4 regions of the Streptomyces sp. NPDC059909 genome follow, and region 2 is predicted to be linked to each of the others. Evidence: riboswitches for the same ligand, from Rfam matches in the RefSeq annotation. Region 2 holds a riboswitch; each other region holds the start of a gene.

Evidence for each region. Region 2 has a riboswitch for cobalamin ahead of ACFV9O_RS23485 (ribonucleoside-diphosphate reductase subunit alpha). Riboswitches for the same ligand answer to the same signal wherever they lie in the genome.
Region 1: another riboswitch for cobalamin. It lies ahead of ACFV9O_RS25085 (prenyltransferase/squalene oxidase repeat-containing protein); the one in region 2 lies ahead of ACFV9O_RS23485 (ribonucleoside-diphosphate reductase subunit alpha).
Region 3: another riboswitch for cobalamin. It lies ahead of ACFV9O_RS36810 (CbtB domain-containing protein); the one in region 2 lies ahead of ACFV9O_RS23485 (ribonucleoside-diphosphate reductase subunit alpha).
Region 4: another riboswitch for cobalamin. It lies ahead of cobN (cobaltochelatase subunit CobN); the one in region 2 lies ahead of ACFV9O_RS23485 (ribonucleoside-diphosphate reductase subunit alpha).

What each region holds. Positions count from the first base shown of each region.
Region 1 covers NZ_JBHWKX010000039.1:63,871-66,061, forward strand. Annotated here, with positions in the region: gene ACFV9O_RS25085 (prenyltransferase/squalene oxidase repeat-containing protein) at 1-895, opposite strand, end outside; cobalamin riboswitch at 1,008-1,142, opposite strand; gene ACFV9O_RS25090 (MBL fold metallo-hydrolase) at 1,179-2,191, opposite strand, start outside.
Region 2 covers NZ_JBHWKX010000035.1:47,941-50,131, reverse strand. Annotated here, with positions in the region: gene mctP (monocarboxylate uptake permease MctP) at 1-4, shown strand, start outside; gene ACFV9O_RS23490 (GNAT family N-acetyltransferase) at 357-869, shown strand; cobalamin riboswitch at 931-1,063, shown strand; gene ACFV9O_RS23485 (ribonucleoside-diphosphate reductase subunit alpha) at 1,195-2,191, shown strand, end outside.
Region 3 covers NZ_JBHWKX010000110.1:4,934-7,124, forward strand. Annotated here, with positions in the region: gene ACFV9O_RS36805 (histidine phosphatase family protein) at 8-574, opposite strand; cobalamin riboswitch at 681-863, shown strand; gene ACFV9O_RS36810 (CbtB domain-containing protein) at 898-1,119, shown strand; gene ACFV9O_RS36815 (CbtA family protein) at 1,141-1,914, shown strand; gene ACFV9O_RS36820 (heavy metal translocating P-type ATPase) at 2,009-2,191, opposite strand, start outside.
Region 4 covers NZ_JBHWKX010000001.1:318,658-320,848, forward strand. Annotated here, with positions in the region: gene ACFV9O_RS01495 (cobalamin biosynthesis protein CobG) at 1-1,010, opposite strand, end outside; cobalamin riboswitch at 1,091-1,227, shown strand; gene cobN (cobaltochelatase subunit CobN) at 1,265-2,191, shown strand, end outside.

The sequences.
Region 1 (2,191 bases), on a different contig from region 2:
CGTCCGCGGTGTTGCCGAAGTCGGGCTGCGGGGCGGGGTCGGCGGCGCCGGGCAGCGGCGGGGAGTCGAGGTGGCCGGTCTTGGCGAGGGCCGTCGCGAGGTAGGCCGCGCCGTTGCGGGCGGACTGCTCGGGGGTGGCCTTGGCGGGGGTGTCGCACTTCGGGTCCCCGGCCGGCTTCGGGCCCTTGACGACCATGCCGCGGCCGAGCCCGCCGAGCACGCCCGCCGCGGTCGCGTCGCCGTTCGCGAGCAGCTTGCCCGCCTTGTCCGGCTGGTACGCGAACGCCCCCCCGCCCGCCGTGTCCGCGCACGGGATCGCGTACGACACGAGCGCGTCGTACGGGTTCTTGCCGCTGCTCGACGTGATCGTGGCCGGTCGCGCGTCGGCCACCGCGAAGGCGCCGATCACGATCGCGGTGGAGTTGGCGTCCGACGGCATGCCCGGGTTGTAGCTCCAGCCGCCGTCCGCGTTCTGCACGGACTTCAGCCAGGCGATGCCCTTGGCGACCTCGGCCTCGTGCCCGCCGAGGGCGGTCAGGGCCTGCAGCGCCGCGGCGGTGGCGTTGGTGTCCGGCATCGTCTTGCCGTCGCAGGGCTTGGAGACGTCCGCGCGGTAGGACGCGAAGCCGCCGTTGGCGCACTGCTGCCCGGTCAGCCAGGCAACGGCCTCCGCGGCCGGTACTTCCTTCATGGCGTCCTGGGCGAGCAGCGCCAGCGACTGCCGCCAGACACCGTCGTACGTCGGGTCCTTCGTGCCGTACAGCCCGGAGGGGATCACGGGCGTCGGCGTCGGAGAGGGAGACGGCGCGGCGGTCGCGGCCGGGGCGCCGGCCACGGCTCCACAGAGCACGGCGGAAGCGGCGGCGAGCGCGGCTGCGCTGCGGCGAACGTTCATGGCGGGCGGTGCCTCTCCTGTGGGGAGCCGGGCACAGGCGCGCGTTGGCACCAGGCTCCGGCCCCGTATACCTCGACGGTGCCTCCGCCACCGGGTGGTCCCGTTGGCAGGAGCCGGTCACGTCCCGGTACGAGGCATTCCGACTCACCGCCTGCGACGGCGGCTCACGGCTGCGGGTCAGTGCCGGATTCGCACCGGCTTCCCCCCGTACGGGCATGATGACGACTCGCACACTCTACCGGCCCGTATCCGTGCGGCCCCTGGGTGGATGGCAGGGCGTGGGTCACACCGCCATGTACGTCACGGGTGCGCTGCCCGGGACCGCCTCGGCCCGACCCAGCTTCACCAGGCGGCGCAGATGGGACTCCGCTTCCGAGACGGCGATGTTGCGCGAGCCGTAGGGGATCTGGTCCCAGGGGCGGTTCCACTCCATGCGCTCGGCGAGCTGCCAGGGGGTCAGCGGGGTGGCGAGGAGGGTCAGCAGGCCGGTGAGGCGGGCCTCGTGGTGGGCGAGCAGCTCCCGCACCCGTGCCGCGGGGTCGGTGAAGGCGTGCTGGTGGGCCGGGAGGACCTCGGCGACGCCGAGGCGGCCGACGCGCTCGAGCGAGTCCAGGTAGTCGCCGAGCGGGTCGGTGACGGTGGAGTCGTCCGGGTCCTCGTAGAGGCCGATGTGCGGGGAGATCCCGGGCAGGAGGTGGTCGCCGGAGAAGAGGCGGCCGCGGCCCGGGAGGTTCGCCGGATGGTCCTCCTCCAGGTGGAGGCAGACATGGCCGGGGGTGTGGCCGGGCGTCCATATCGCGCGGAGCCGGCGGCCTGCCAGGTCCAGCAGCTCGCCGGGGACGATCTCCCGGTCGGGCAGGGCGGCCCGCAGACCGGGCAGGGTCCGCATCCGGCCGGAGTCACGGGCCGCGCGCAGCGGGGCGAGGTGCTCCTCCGGGGCGCCGACCGCGGCGAGCTTGCCCGCCAGGTAGTCGAGCCAGGCGCCCGGCTGTGCCTCGCGGGTGCGGCGTACGACGTCGGTGTCGGCGGCGTGCATGGCGATCCAGGCACCGGACGCCTCGCGCACCTGGCCCGACAGCCCGTGGTGGTCGGGGTGGTGGTGGGTGATGACGACGCCGTGGATGTCGCCGACGGAGGTGCCGAGGGCGGCGAGGCCCTCGGTGAGGGCACCCCAGGAGGCGGGGTCGTCCCAGCCGGTGTCGACGAGGACGGGCCCGCGGTCCGTCTCGACGACGTGGACCAGGGTGTGGCCGAGCGGGTTGTCCGGGATGGGGACCTGGAGGGACCAGACGCCTC
Region 2 (2,191 bases):
CTGACCCGCAGAGGTCCCGCCGGCGATCGGCGCAGGCTCGACGAGCCTGCGCCGATCGCTTTTTCGCGGCACCTGCCCGAGCCGGGGCAAGCCCCGGACCCCCAGGGACGTGCCCGGTACCGCACGGTCCGCCCGCGTGTCCGTCCTCGAACGCCGGACGGGCTCGAATGAGCCCCCCCACACGCCCGCCAGGGCATCGGGGAAGGGGACTCGGGGGCGGAGCCCCCGGATACGGGGTCTGCGGCGGAGCCCCAGTTCAGGAAAGGGCGGGGCGGGGCAGTGCCCGATGTACGGCTCCGCCGCAGGCGCCCCCGTCCCCCGAACCGCTGTCGTACCGGTGCGGAAGACTGACCGGTATGGACTTCATCATCAGGCGCGCCGAACCCGCCGAGTACGACGTGCTCGGCGCCATCACCGCGGAGGCGTATCTCGGGGACGGGCTGCTCGACTTCGGGGAGAGCGACGAGTATCTGCACGTCCTGCGGGACGTGGCGGCACGGGCCGCGGACGCCGAGGTGCTCGTCGCCGCGAGCGCGGAGGGGCAGGTGCTCGGCGGGGTGACGTACGTCGCGTCCGGCGGACCATGGGCCGACATCGCACGCGCGGGCGAGGCCGAGTTCCGGATGCTCGACGTGGCGAGGGAGGGGCGCGGCCGGGGTGCCGGCGAGGCACTCGTCCGGGCGTGCGTCGACCGGGCGCGGGCCACCGACGGCTGCGTACGCCTCGTGCTGTCCACCCAGCGCACCATGCACACCGCGCACCGCATCTACGAGCGCCTGGGCTTCGTACGGACCCCCGAGCGGGACTGGGAGCCGATCCCCGGGATGCTGCCCCTGCTGACGTACGCCCTGGAGCTCCGGCGCTCATAGCTCCAGCGCTCCAACGGCCCTCGCGACACAACATGTGGGGGGTGACGCAACTCCCCGCCCCCACATGTATGCTCATGCTCGCTGTCGCCACAGGGGAATCCGGTGCGAATCCGGAACTGTCCCGCAATGGTGTGCCGGTGTGCGTTTGCGCGCGCCCGCGAGTCCAAGGACCTGCCGACGGCGCACCCGGACCGTCCGGCCCGGGTGCCGAGACGTCCGGGCCTCGCGGAAAAGGCCGGTGGACGCGGCGCACCTGCCCCCACAGGCGTGCGCCCGTGCCCCGAGCGCCCCCGCCGGCCCCGAGCCGAGCGAGGGAGAGCACCCCGTGACCATCGCGCCGCCCGATCCTGCCTCAACGCAGCGTGCCGACGGAGCCGACGGTCCAGGCACCGCGCTGCTGCGGACCCTGACCGACCTCACCGCCGAACTCCCCGACACCGACCCGGGCCGGGTCGCCGCCGCCGCGCTGCGCGGCCGGCACGCGGGCTCGGACGAGGCCGAACTGCGGGAGCTCGCGACCGAGGCGGCCGCGGGGCTGATCTCCGAGGACCCGGCGTACTCGCATCTGGCGGCCCGGCTGCTCAGCCTCACGATCACGGAGGAGGCGGCCTCACAGGGGGCGGCCGCCTTCTCCGACTCCATCGCCGTCGGCCACCGCGAGGGCCTGATCGCGGACCGCACGGCCGCGTTCGTCCGCACCCACTCCGCCCGGCTCGACGCCCTGATCGACACCGCCGCGGACGACCGCTTCGGCTACTTCGGTCTGCGCACGCTCTACAGCCGCTATCTCCTGAGGCACCCCATCACGCGCAAGGTGATCGAGACGCCGCAGCAGTTCATGCTGCGCGTGGCCGCCGGCCTCGCCGAGGACGACTCCCTGCGCGCCCTCGACGAAGTCGCCTCGCTGTACGCGCTGATGAGCCGGCTGGACTATCTGCCCTCCTCCCCCACGCTCTTCAACTCCGGCACCCGCCATCCCCAGATGTCGTCCTGCTACCTGCTGGACTCCCCGCTGGACGAGCTCGACTCCATCTACGACCGCTACCACCAGGTCGCACGGCTCTCCAAGCACGCCGGCGGGATCGGACTCTCGTACTCCCGTATCCGCTCCCGCGGTTCGCTGATCCGTGGCACCAACGGGCACTCCAACGGCATCGTGCCGTTCCTGCGGACCCTCGACTCCTCCGTCGCCGCAGTGAACCAGGGCGGCCGTCGCAAGGGCGCGGCCTGCGTCTACCTGGAGACCTGGCACGCGGACATCGAGGAGTTCCTGGAGCTGCGCGACAACACGGGCGAGGAAGCGCGGCGTACGCACAACCTCA
Region 3 (2,191 bases), on a different contig from region 2:
GACGAGGCTAGGCCACCGGCCCGTTCAGCCGGAGGTTCCAGCGCCCCGCCCGCCCGGTGAGCGTGACGAGGGACAGCGGGGGCGCGTCGACGCGCCAGAAGGCGGCCGGGGGAGCGCCCAGGGCGTGCACGGTCGCGGCGCGTACGACGGAGGGTTCGGCGACGGCGAGCACGCGGCCCGCGTCCTCGGGCAGGCCGTCCATCCAGTCGGCGACGCGCAGGAGCAGGGCCGTGACGGACTCCCCGCCGTGCGGCGCCGCCGCCGGATCGGTCGCCCAGGCGGCGACTCCGTCGGACTCCTCCGCGGCCACGTCCTCCAGTGAGCGGCCGCTCCAGCGCCCGAAGTCGCAGTCGCGCAATGCGGGTTCGACGGTCGCCGCCGTGAACCCCAGTGCCCCGGTGGTCTGTTCGCACCGGACCGAGGGCGCACGGTAGTGCAGCGACGCCGCGGGCAGCGCGCCCGCCACCGTACGCGCCTCGCGCGCGCCCCGCTCGTCCAGCGGGCCGTCGCCGAACCGGGCTTCCCGCACCGCGGGGCCCGCGGCGGCGCACAGCAGTGTGAGCCGGATCGTCATGGCCGAATACCTCCCCGTCGTCGTTCCCGCGTGGTCCGCCCCCCTGGGGCGTGCGGGTGTGATGCGCGTGATGATGCCAGGGGTGCCGAGAGTCACAGGTCACCTGGTCATGGGCGGTATCGACGGTCCGTACCGCCGCCTGTACCCTCTGCTCCGAAAGGACGACGGCGCACACGGAAGCCCGGTGGAAACCCGGCACGGTCGCGCCACTGTGTGCCGAGCGGCAACTCCCCCTGCGGGAGGGGCTGTCCGGTGAGTCAGACCCGTTGCCGTCGTCATGTGCTCCACACAATGCGGGACGCGTGTTCCCGAGGAGGTACGCCGTGGCTCAGTCCGCCATCACCCCTGTCCCCCTTGCTCCGCCCTCCGTGGCGAAGCTGCCGGTCCGGGCGATTCTGCCCTGGGCCGCCTTCTTCGGCCTGCTGATGCTCGTGCTGCTGTACTTCGTCGGCGCCGAGCAGGGCGCCTTCTCCGTGTTCTCCGGCGAGAGCGTCCACGAGTGGGTGCACGACGGCCGGCACCTGCTGGGCTTCCCCTGCCACTGATACGGGACGGACGCAACCAAGATGAACTCCGTCACCGTACGCGCCCTGTTGGTGCGCGGCATGATCGCGGGTGTCCTGGCCGGGCTGGTCGCCTTCGGATTCGCCTACGTGGTGGGCGAGCCGAGTGTGGACGCCGCCATCGCCTTCGAGTCCGCGCACTCCCATGAGCACGGCGAAGAGGAGCTGGTCAGCCGTGCGGTGCAGTCGACCGCGGGACTGGCCACGGCCGCCCTCGTCTACGGCATCGCACTCGGCGGTATCACCGCCCTGGCGTTCTGCTTCGCGCTGGGCCGCGTCGGCCGCTTCGGCGCCAGGGCCACCGCGGCCCTGGTCGCCCTGGGCGGCTTCGTCACCGTCGCTCTGGTGCCCTTCCTGAAGTACCCCGCCAACCCGCCCGCCGTCGGCGACCCGGCAACCCTCAACCAGCGCACCGCGCTGTTCTTCCTGATGATCGCCCTGAGCGTGCTGCTGGCGATCGGCGCGCTGCTGTTCGGACGGAGCCTCGCACGGCGCTGGGGCACCTGGAACGCCGCGGTGGCCGCAAGTGCCGCCTTCGCGGCGGTCCTTGGGGTCGCCATGGCCTTCCTCCCGGCCGGGGATGCGCTCCCCGAGCACTTCCCGGCCGCCGTGCTGTGGGAGTTCCGGCTCGCCTCGCTGGGTGTCCAGGCCCTGCTCTGGGCAGCCCTGGGGCTGATCCTCGGCCCGCTCGCGGAACGGGTCCTGGAACCCCGGTCCGCGCAGCGGCCGGCCTCGGCGGACCCGGCAGCACCATCCGCGTCGGCTCCGGCGCACTGACGCGCGGGGGAGACGCGCGCGAGGGACCCGTCGGGGGCGCGCCCGGCGGGTCCCTGTCGCTTCGCCGGCCTGCGGAACGGGCGGGCGACGGCGGTCAGCCGGCGGCGCGGAAGCGGCGCAGGCGCAGGCTGTTGCCGACGACGAAGACGGACGAGAAGGCCATGGCCGCGCCCGCGATCATGGGGTTGAGCAGGCCGGCGGCCGCGAGTGGCAGGGCCGCCACGTTGTAGGCGAAGGCCCAGAACAGGTTCGACCTGATGGTGCCGAGGGTCCTGCG
Region 4 (2,191 bases), on a different contig from region 2:
TGCCGCAGCCGCGCCTCGGCCGCGTCCCGGCTCCCGAACCCGGGCAGGACGACCCCGCGCCAGGGGGTGAGGCGTACGTGGCCGCCGGGCGCGGGGAGCAGCGCGCGCAGTTGCGCGACGGTGAGCCGCCCGAGCGGCGCGGCGACGGACAGGGCCCAGCCGTTGGGCCCTTCGACGACGCCGGGCCGGGGCCCTGTCCAGGACCCGGTTCGCCCTACGGGCGGGGTTCGAAGCACGCCGGTACCGTCCAGTGGACCGGTGTGTTCGTCCTCGAACGCCGGACCGGCTCCAAAGGTGACGCCCGCCCGCTCCAGATACGTCCCCACCGCCATGTCCTGCCCAGCGGGCAGCTCCCGCACCCGCCACGCGCCCGTGCCCGCCGCGGCCGCCGCAACGAGGAAGGCCTCGGCGGCGGCGAGGGCGGCCCGCGGGGCGTCGGCGGCGCGGACGCGGTACGCCCGGTCCCCCACGCGTACGACGGCCGCACCCTCCGGCTCTGCGAGCAAGGTCACATCCGCGCCGAGCCCCGCCACGTCTCCACGTCCGTCGTCCAGGGCGAACAGGAAACGCCCGGACAGCCCGGCCGCCCAGGCGTTCGCGCACAGCAGCGCGTCCAGCTCGCGCGCCCACAACTGCACGTCGGAGCAGCCGAGTCCGTCGAGTCCGGCCAGCGGCGAGGCCACCACGTTCCGTACCCGCTCATGGGTGTCGGAGGGGAGCAGCCCCGCCTCCCGCAGCAGCTCGGCGAGTTCCGCCCCGCACCCTTCGCCGAGGCCGCGCAGCTCCGCGTTTCCCCGGGAGGTGATGGTCAGGGCGCCGTCGCCCAGCGCCTCCGCCGCGTCGGCCGAGATGGATAGTTGACGTGATGTCAAAAGACCTGCAGGCAGGCGGAGTCGGGCCAGTTTCCCGTCGTCCGCCGTGTGCAGTCGCAGCGCACCCGGGCAGGCATCACCCCGGTCCCGTATGCGGGGTTCGCCCCGGTCCGGGGGTGTTGGCGGTGTGGGCGGCATGGCGGCGAGCATACCCACGTCCCTGCCCGCCTTCTCCGGGCGTCCTTCGAGGTGACCGCCCCCGCGGCAGGGGCAGCCTCTACTATGCAGACGGCACAGGGTCCCAGGACCCTAGGGAGGAAGCCCGGTGAGAATCCGGCGCGGTCCCGCCACTGTGAACCGGGCCTCGTCCACGCGGACCCGGTGAGTCAGGAACTCCCGCCGTCCTACGACCACCCGGGGCGCGGACACCCCGAGGAAGGCCTGCGCACGCGATGACGCACGCGACGATCCTGCTGCTGTCGACCTCCGACACCGACCTGCTCAGCGCCCGCGCGGCCGCGGGCCCGGTCCGGTACCGCTTCGCCAACCCCTCCCGCCTCCCTCTCGACGAGCTGCCCGAGCTCCTCGACGGCACGGACCTCGTGGTCGTACGCCTCCTGGGCGGCATCCGCGCCTGGCAGGAGGGCCTCGACCTGCTGCTCGCCCAGGAGCGGCCCGTGGTCGTCCTCACCGGCGAACAGGCCCCCGACGCCCAGCTGATGGAGGCCTCCACCGTCCCCATCGGCATCGCGGCCGAGGCGCACGCGTACCTCGCGCACGGCGGCCCGGCCAACCTGGAGCAGCTCGCCCGCTTCCTGTCCGACACGGTCCTGCTCACGGGCCACGGCTTCGAACCCCCGGCCCCGGCGCCCACCTGGGGACCGCTCGACCGCACCCCGCGCGGCGCCACCGGCCCCACGGTCGCCGTGCTCTACTACCGCGCCCACCACATGAGCGGCAACACCGCCTTCGTCGGCGCCCTCTGCGACGCCGTCGAGGACGCCGGAGGTCAGGCCAGGCCGCTGTACGTGGCGTCCCTGCGCGCCCCCGAGCCCGAGCTGCTCGACCAGCTGCGCGGCGCCGACGCCATCGTCACCACCGTCCTCGCCGCGGGCGGCACCAGGCCCGCCGAGGCGCAGGCCGGCGGCGACGACGAGTCCTGGGACGCGGGCGCACTCGCCGCGCTCGACGTGCCCGTCCTGCAGGCTCTGTGCCTGACCGGGTCGCGCAGCACGTGGGAGGAGAACGACGAGGGCCTGTCCCCGCTGGACGCCGCCAGCCAGGTCGCGGTCCCCGAGTTCGACGGCCGCCTCATCACCGTGCCGTTCTCCTTCAAGGAGATCGACGAGGACGGCCTCCCGGCCTACGTCGCCGACGCC